One region of the Psychrilyobacter piezotolerans genome, then DNA from elsewhere that is predicted to be linked to it. Evidence: riboswitches for the same ligand, from Rfam matches in the RefSeq annotation. Region 1 holds a riboswitch; each other region holds the start of a gene.
The links. Region 1 has a riboswitch for lysine ahead of dapF (diaminopimelate epimerase). Riboswitches for the same ligand answer to the same signal wherever they lie in the genome.
Positions count from the first base shown of each region.

Region 2: another riboswitch for lysine. It lies ahead of DYH56_RS09245 (aspartate kinase); the one in region 1 lies ahead of dapF (diaminopimelate epimerase).
Region 3: another riboswitch for lysine. It lies ahead of DYH56_RS12210 (Na+/H+ antiporter NhaC family protein); the one in region 1 lies ahead of dapF (diaminopimelate epimerase).

Region 1 covers NZ_QUAJ01000002.1:84,667-87,884, reverse strand. Annotated here, with positions in the region: gene DYH56_RS01755 (hypothetical protein) at 141-353, shown strand; gene DYH56_RS15775 (hypothetical protein) at 424-633, shown strand; gene DYH56_RS01750 (hypothetical protein) at 1,403-1,597, shown strand; lysine riboswitch at 1,698-1,872, shown strand; gene dapF (diaminopimelate epimerase) at 2,011-2,832, shown strand; gene DYH56_RS01740 (hypothetical protein) at 2,895-3,218, opposite strand, start outside.
Region 2 covers NZ_QUAJ01000015.1:13,844-17,061, forward strand. Annotated here, with positions in the region: gene DYH56_RS09240 (aspartate-semialdehyde dehydrogenase) at 1-548, opposite strand, end outside; gene DYH56_RS09245 (aspartate kinase) at 572-1,774, opposite strand; lysine riboswitch at 1,874-2,049, opposite strand; gene DYH56_RS09250 (M20 metallopeptidase family protein) at 2,264-3,218, shown strand, end outside.
Region 3 covers NZ_QUAJ01000024.1:19,777-22,994, forward strand. Annotated here, with positions in the region: gene DYH56_RS12210 (Na+/H+ antiporter NhaC family protein) at 1-1,725, opposite strand, end outside; lysine riboswitch at 1,849-2,023, opposite strand; gene DYH56_RS12215 (YeeE/YedE family protein) at 2,086-3,218, opposite strand, start outside.

The sequences.
Region 1 (3,218 bases):
GAGAACATGTGAAAAGTCGGGTGCAGTTATGCCATATATATATTTCTATATTGAAAGAGATTTATGGACATTTGTTATTTTGAATAAAAATTGATAAAATATATATAGGAAGATAAAACATATTAAAAAAGGAGAAAAAAATGAAAAAAACACTATGTATATTAGGATTAATGGTATTTTTAGTAGGATGTGACTCTATAAGTGCAAAAGGGAAACTTGGATCTATCCAAATAAATGACAGCAGTAATTATAAAAAAAGTAATAAATCAAATGGGAATGCACTAGGACATAAAAACCCTAAAAATCCCCACTATAAAGGTGGAAGCAATAGCAGCATTAATATAAATCTTTAGATGAAAAACTCACAATATATTGAAAAAATAATAGAAGGAATAAATTATAAGAGTAAAAAAGGAGAAAATTATGAAAAAATTTTTAATATTGTGCATCGCTTTGTCATTTACAGCCTGCATGAAAAAAGAGGTTGAGATGGGTGACCCTAATTTGGATCTCAAAGGTGGAAAATTATATTATAAAGAGAAGCTTTTTACAGGAAAACTTACCACAAAAATACCTCTGACCGATAAAGAGGTTAAGATCTCGTATAAAGATGGGCTTATTACATCTGAGTAAACTTATTTATACAACTGGTCTTGTGTATAACACAAACAAAAAAAACATAAATAATTTAAAAAGATAGAAGGAGGGGGACTGTTATTGAATAAACTGTAACCCTTGTTAAAGACACTAAAAAAAGGTATAGTTAGGCTACTGATAAAAGATGACTCCTGTACTGCACGGGAGGCATCTTTTTTAAGTTCCATTGATACCTATGGTTGTAATAATAATTCATGCATGTTGGGATTTCTAATTTTATTTGATTTGATTCTTTCTCTCATAGATTTTTCTTTGTTTACAATATTTTTCAAAGCTCCCATAGAACTTTTGGTAATGAGGTTTTAAAATATAGTACCTGAACCATCTTATTAAATACCACGTTACTTTTTTCACTGCACTCTCCCTCCCTAAAATAAATATTATTTAAAACTATATATATATAGTTTTGTAAGGTTATTATATATAACAATAGTTTATACCACATTTAAGTTTTTTTTAATAATTATTTTAATTTTTTTATTAAAAATTATCTATTTTTTAAAAATAAACTGGATATTAATGTGTATGTCATAAGCACACCTTAAAATCAATTTTTATGCTGACTTGTTAATGTTTAGAAGTTAACATCTGGTTTTTTATAAAATTGTTTAAAATCGAAAACTCAACTTTCCTATAGATTTAAAGGAAATTACAAAAAATAATATAAAATTAAAGAAGAGATCTAAATAAATGTTCCTGATAGTCAAAATTCTAAGAAAATATTCTATGAAATAGGGAGGTAGAAATGAAAATTATAGAACTTTTGGTAGTCCTTTTTTTAATTTTTATTCTGGCAAAATTTTATACGGGAGGGTTTCAGGATAAAAAAAGCAGTGAGATTATCACTCAGAAGAGAATTTATATAGAGTCCCAAGAAAAGTTAAAAAAAGCCAAGGAAACCATGGAAGAGGAATATAAAAAATATGAAAAAACTGATTGAAAAGTATAAAATAAAAAAAATTGAAAATAGAGGTTAGATAATAATTTAAATTATATATTGATTTATTATGATTATGAGGTACAATATACTATTACAATTAAATGTTGATAGAGGTTGCATTGAATATCAGTAGTTTAGTGGAGATGGTTGGTCTGTGAAACTGGATGAAAGGATTTTTTGCCGAAGGGTATTTTTTAACAGAAAAATACTACTGGGGGTATAATGAATAATTATATCACTGTCATTGAATTTTTCAATGGAGCGCTATCTGAAGGTATTTTATTCAGATAAGTTTCCAGTAACTTAAAAGGTAAAAGCCGACAGATAAAAATCTGTGGGCTTTTTTTGTTATCTGGATGCAGCGTCACGTTGCTTTTTATTTTAAATTTTGATTAAGTTTAGGAGGGGTGATTATGAGGTTTGAAAAATATCATGGATTGGGAAATGATTTTATCATTGTAGGTGAAGGAGAGATAGGGACAGATTTAAAATATTCTGAACTGGCTAAAAATATTTGTGACAGGAAGACTGGTATTGGTGCTGATGGGTTAATTATTGTTTCTAAAGATGAAAACAATAATAATGAAATGATCTTTTATAATGCTGACGGAAGTTTTGATACTATGTGTGGAAATGGATTTAGATGTTTTTGTCTTTATTTAAAAAATCACAATTTAATAAGTAAAGATGATTTAGTAGTTAGAACAGGGGCGGGAATTTTAGAAGCGAAAATTATCAACTCCGATCCCTTTATGGTAAAGGTTAATATGGGAAGGGAAAATTATCATCACGAGTCCATTAAATTTAATTCTCAAAGGGAGTTATTTAATGAAAATATAGTGGTAGAGGGAAAAGAATTTCATATCACTTCTTTATTTATGGGAACTACTCATACTGTAGTTTTTGTAGAGGATATTTCCAATGAATTTGTAGATAAATACGGTCCCCTTATAAATGACTTTAATTTTTTTCCAATAGATACCAGTGTTAATTTTTGTAAGATAGAGGAAGGTAAATTAAGGATAAAAACATGGGAGAGAGGAGTCGGACGGACACTGGCATGCGGGACAGGAAGCTGTGCATCAGCAATTGTAGCTAAAAGACTGGATCTTATGGGAGATAATGTGGTGGTTCAGCATTTATTGGGAGACTTGGAGATTGAACTGGGAGAAGATGTATATATGATAGGAACTGGAGTTAAGATAGCTTCCGGTCATTTTGAAAATCAACAATAAAACTTTAGACTAAAATAAAAAATAGGAATTCTAATATGGTAAATTCCTATTTTTTATACACGTTATAGCCTATGTTCCTCGTGTCCTTCTATCTCATCCTTATGATCTCCCTCTGAAGTAACTGTTCGAACGACATATTTGCTGGAGGAGTCGTTATAAAATTTATATTTGTAGCTGCCGTCCATATGAGAAGAAACCCAAACCCCTGTACAGAGAGGGGTTTCATCCCGATAAAGTGTCCAATTATCATAATCTTTAGTGACTGCATAATCACCATTGGCAAAGATTTCAATCTCTTTTCCAAAACACAGCTCCTTCTCCTCATCTACCAGGTGATGAACATCGTGTTTATCACAGTAAGTATAGTAATTTTCATGATTTGGAAC
Region 2 (3,218 bases), on a different contig from region 1:
TAGGGGTAATTTGAAGGTTCTTTTCCTTCTATCCCATTTTTTAGATCTTCAACTCCGGCTACTCCGGATCCGGATACAGCCTGATAGGTAGAATAGATAACTCTTTTTATCCCATAGAGATCATCCAATACCTTTAGAGGAACCGCCACCTGGATGGTGGAACAATTAGGGTTAGCGATGAGTAAATTATCCTTTATTGCTTCCGGATTCACTTCCGGTACCACTAAGGGAACAGCCGGATCCATCCTCCATGCACTGCTGTTATCTATAACTGTAATCCCACAAGAAACAGCCACGGGAGCCATTTCTCTGCTCAGATCCCCTCCGGCAGAAAATAAAGCTATGTCTATCTTCTTAGAAAAAGATTCTGGTTTAAGTTCCTCTACTATATATGTTTTATTTTTAAAATTAATTTTTGTTCCACAGGATCTGGATGAGGCTAAAAGGTAGAGGTTATCTATGGGAAAATTTCTTTCCTCCAATACCTTGAGAAAGGTTCTTCCGACCATTCCGGTAGCTCCTACAATGGCAATGTTATATTTTTTCATGATCTCCTCCTAAATTGGTGTTTTTATAAATCAAATTCTCTGGCTAACATCTCAGTGGCAGTCTTTTTATGATCCTTAGAGATTGTACATGAAATACTGATCTCAGAAGTAGTTATATGATAAAAAGGAATTTTATTTTCAGCCAGAGTATTAAACACCTTGGCTGCCACACCGGAATGACTTACCATTCCAATTCCAACCAATGAAATCATGATTAAGTCAGATTTTATTTCTATGGAAATTTCCTCGAATTTATTTTTTAATTCCTCGATGGCTTTCTTTAAAAGTGATTCTTCCCTTTTAAAACAGCTAAAGGAAAGATCTAAGGTTCCTGCAGTAGTAATGTTTTGGCTGATCATATCGATATTTAACTCAAATTTACCCAAGGTGTTAAAAATACCTGCTACCAAGCTCTCTGAATAGGGAAGGTGCTGGATATTTACCATAAAAATATCCTCATTTAAGGTGATACCGGTAATGGGTTTATCCTCCATAATCTCATCTTGATTTAATATAAGGGTACCGTCATGATCCCTCAAACTTTCTCCCACATAGATGGGAACGTTATATTTTTTTCCCAGCTCTACAGCCCTTGTTTCCATGATACCGGCTCCTAAATTTGCCATCTCCATCATCTCCTCGTATGATATATATTTTATTTTTTTTGCATCGGAATATACTCTGGGATCGATGCTGTAAATTCCATCCACATCGGTGTAAATTTCACACCGTGCACCTAAACTGGCAGCCAGGGCTACAGCACTGGTATCCGATCCTCCTCTGCCCAGGGTAGTGATATCCCCTTTTTGGTTCATCCCCTGAAATCCGGCCACAATGACTACTTTTCCGCGATTCAAATGGGAAATTATTATTTTAGGATCGACACTCTTAATCCTGCTTTTAGTGTGATGACCTATGGTGGTTATTCCTGCCTGGGATCCTGTAAGAGAGATGGATTTTTTCCCCAACTCATTTAAGGCCATGGATAACAGGGCAACAGTTTGCTGCTCACCGGTAGCCATAAGGCTGTCCAATTCCCTTATATTTGGTGTTTCAGAAATTTTTTTAGCCATCTCAATCAGTTTATTGGTGGTTTTCCCCATGGCAGAGGCAACTACAACAATCTGCTCCCCTGCATCACTTAATTTTGAGATGTGGGAGGCTATATTTTTTATCTTATCTAAGTCAGCCAGTGAACTTCCTCCATATTTGTGTACAACGATCATATTTTATTTCCTCCTAAAAAAAAACTCTCCAGTAGTGGGAACTACTGAAGAGTAAAAATTACATCCATATCAAAAAACAAGATAAAAGATTAATCTATGACTTCAAATAGCACCCCATTACCTGATTATGATAATGACAGTTATATGGATCTTATCCATATCCCCAGCATAAATTCTTGCAAAATCCACACTTCGGCAATTACACCTTTCAAAACAGATCCTAAAATGCCTTCTCCCTGTTTTTACTATTTGTACTCGCAACCTCTATTTTTATTATTTGAAGTAAGTATATACTAAATGCAAAACAAAATAAAATATAGATAATGTATATGTTATGTATACTATATATATATTAAATTTTTAAATACATGTAGTATATGTATAACATAAATAATATATATTTTTAAATAACAAAAAAATGAGGTTTACTCTTATTTAAGAGTAAAATATTAAAAAATAATATAAATAATTTGTTTTTAAGGAGGAAGAGTGGAAAAAATAACAGAAAATATGAAGAAATACAGGAGAAATTTGCATGAAATCCCGGAATTGGGATATATGGAAAAAAAGACCCAAACTTACCTGCTCCAAGAGATAAAAAAGATGGGGTATGAGCCCGAGATAATTTGCGGAACCGGAATCTATGTCTATCTGGATGGAAATTCCAAGGAAACCTATGGGTTCAGGACGGATATGGATGCTTTAACTATTTTAGAAGAAACGGGAGTTTCTTATGAGTCTAAACACACGGGACTCATGCATGCCTGCGGGCATGACGGTCATATGGCAACCCTATTGGGGTTTATGGATTATTTAAGGGGGAAAAAATTAAAGAAAAATATCTTAATAATTTTTCAGCCTGCCGAGGAAGGACCGGGAGGAGCCAAAGATATTGTAACTAGTGGAATTTTAGAAAAATATAATGTTGTGGGGATCTTCGGACTTCATCTCTTTCCTAAGCTGGAGGAAGGAATAATCGGCTGCAGAGCAGGGGGATTTATGGCCAAGGCAGCCGAGATCAATATAGTTATCAGAGGAAAGAGCGGTCATGGGGGACAGCCTCATTTGGGAGTGGATTCCATCCAGGCAGCCGGGAAGATGCTGGAAGGGTTTAATCTGATTACCTCAAAATTTATAGCTCCCTTTGATCCCAGTATAATAGCCATAGGGAAAATAGAGGGGGGAACCATAAGGAATATCATTCCGGAAGTTACCCGGATGGAGGGGACTATCAGGGCTTTTTCTACAGAGACCTTTAATTTTATCGTAAATAAAATAAGGGATATAGCCCGTGGGATGGAACTCAGTTATGGGGTAGAAATAGAGATAGATCTGGCCGAAGGATATCCCCCTGTCATAAATGACAGGGAATATTATGATGTTCTGGAAGACGTTGTCAGAGGGGAAGAAAAGCTGAAATTTCAAGAGATAGATCCGGAGATGC
Region 3 (3,218 bases), on a different contig from region 1:
CACTTCTTCTTTTACCACCGATACTTCCTCTACAGACTTACCTGCAAACCTTACAGTAAGTATAGTAACCAGTACGGATATAGGTAAAACGATATAGATAGATATTCCCATCCCAACTGGCAGATATCCAAATAATACTGTGATAGCTCCTACCACAAGTGCATATATAACTTGAGTTTTAACATGCTCTATATGATCACATTCAGCTCCCATGGATGAAAGAATAGTTGTATCGGATATCGGTGAACAATGATCCCCGAAGATAGCTCCTGTAAGAACTGCTCCTATACTCATTACTATATATGATGATAATGTTTCTCCCGATAACCCGGCCCCTCCACCGATGGCATTAGCTAACGGTATTGCCAGGGGCATCAATATTCCCATAGTTCCATATGATGTTCCTGTAGAAAAAGCAATTACAGATCCCAAGACAAATATTATAGATGGCAGAATTGATTTTGGTATACTTCCAGCCAGTGCATTTACCAGGTATACCGATGTTCCTAATTCCTTTATCAGAGAAGTCAGTGACCAGGCCAATAATAAGATAACTCCTGTGATCACCAATGATTTCATCCCGTGTACCCAGGTATCGACAGCCTCTGAAAACTTAAATATCTTCTTAGATATTCCCATAATGATAGCTACAATGGAAGCAAACAATGCTGCCTGGAATATTACCAATGATGCATCGGCATTTCCAAAGGTTTCCCTGATGGCATAAAATGACAGTGGAGAATTATTTACAGTCTCCAGTACCGCTCCCTCTAAATAACCCTTTCCATTCAGATAGAAACCTACAAAAGAACCTACGATCAATACCATGATAGGTATGATGGCGTTCCATATGTTCAATGCCACTCCCTCTTTGGGAGCTATCATCGCAGCTTCCTCAGGAGAAACTTTAGCTGCTGAACCGCTTGTTACCTGACCGGTTGTTCTGGCTCTCATTTCAGCTTTGGCCATGGGACCAAATTCTCTCAAGAAATATGCTGTAGAAGCCACAAATATCAGCATCAGTATATTATAAAATCTATATGGAATTGTTTGTACAAAGATACTGTATGCATTTATATTATCCATTCCTATCAGTGAATATCCGTCTTTTATTACCGATATTTCATATCCTACCCAGGTAGAGATAAGGGCTATCCCTGCAATCGGAGCTGCAGTGGAATCTATTATAAATGCTAATTTTTCTCTGGATATTCTCATCTTATCCGTTATGGGTCTCATAATCGGTCCTACAATAAGTGCATTGGCATAGTCATCGAAGAAGATAAATAATCCCATAACCCAGGTGATCAATTGAGCTGATCTGGGAGTTTTTGCTCTTTTGGCCAAAGATTCTGCCACAGCTCTTGCTCCCCCCATTTTAGAGATCAATGCTACCAATCCCCCTATAGTTAAACACTGTAAGATTATACCTGCATTCCATGAATCTGCCATGGACCCGATTACCCTGTTGGTTATATCGGAAAATCCTCCCAATAGACTAAATAAATAATTTTTCCCCTGAGTTATTCCCAGTAAAAACGATCCTGAATAGATTCCTATAAACAATGACAAAATTACATTCTTAGTGATAAAAGCTAAAGTTATAGCTACAATTGGTGGCAACAGTGTCCACATCCCTAAATTTAACGCTGCCTCTGCCGAATCTGCTCCAAACCCCAAACTACTCATAACTCCTAACAACAATACAATTATTATACCTCTCATATCTTTCCTCCTTGATGTTTTGAAGAAAGGAGATCTTTTAACTCAAAAAAAGAGTTATCGGATCTCTACCGATAACTCTAATTTATAAACCTATAGTTATGTATAATAGGCTCTATCTTAAAATCATTCGACAGCTCCCCATTATCATCTGATAATGACAGTCCTACAGATATTATCCATAGTCCCAACCTAAGATTTCGACAAATCTTAAATTTCGGCAAAACTTCCTTTCTTTTGGTCTCAAAGTCTATCCGACTCCTCCAAAATACTCCTAAGGTTTGCAACCTCTATCTTCATTCATATATTTTTATGTTCAGACTAGTATATCCATTTCAGCTATATTTGTCAAACATATTTTAATTATTTTATTTTTACTGCAACTCTGTTTCCTAAAATTCCTCCACCTACTAAAGCAGCAAAGAAAACCCATCCGGATAGTGAGAAGTTTGCAATTGGAGTATATAGTGCTCCTACATTACAACCGTTTGCAAGTCTAGTTCCTAATCCCATTAATATTCCACCCATAGCATATAAAGCTACCTGTTTAGGTGTAACTTTAATTTCACTTGTCACTACACTTTTAAATGTCCCGGCTAAAAGTAAGCAAATTACCGTTCCTACCATGATCCCTACATTTTGAACATTGATTGGATGGTTGAAAAATGGCATTGTGTATAATTTTACTGGGAAGTTAGTAAAGTTAGATAATGATTCAGGTGATACTCCGAATACCATTAAGAATCTTCCAAACCACCATCCGTAAGGCGTAGAAGCTCCCCATCCGGCTTTAGTTACACCCATTAATAATGTGAATATAACTGCTATTACTGCAGCCCCTACTCCCATACTCCAAGGTTTAACAAATAATTTTACATATGTCTCTTCACTTAATAATTTGAATTCTTTATTACTCTCATCCTTTTGAGTGACGATTTTAACCTGCTCTATTTCACTGGGTACCCCTGTAAAAGTTCCTGAGATTTTTCTAGATGATTCGTATTTTTTAGATAAATAAACTACAATACCACATAGGAATGAAGTTAATAAAACTGCTCCTAAATATCCGTCTAATCCATCCCATTTGAATAAGTCCGGGAAATAAACTCCGTTATATAACTTTGCTCCTGTTTCAGAGGTGAACCATGATTTTCTGATCCAATCCGTTGGAATACCGGCATCTTTTACCCAAGTTGCTGCTCTTTGGAAAGGAAACCCTAGGAAAACACCCATACCGAAAAAGATAAGAGTTATAAAACCTCTTGAAAATCCAGTAACAACATCTGTTAAAACTCCCGATGCACAACAAACTGAAAATGTCATACCAAATCCAAACATGATTCCACCAAGGATTAACCCGGAGTTAACCTGGTTTACCCATAAATCATAAGATGAAGCATCTGCATTATAAAGAAATGCAGCGGATAAGATAGAAGTTCCCAAGAACATATAAGCCAGTATTCTCATTAATTTTGTCGAACCTGTGTTATATGCTC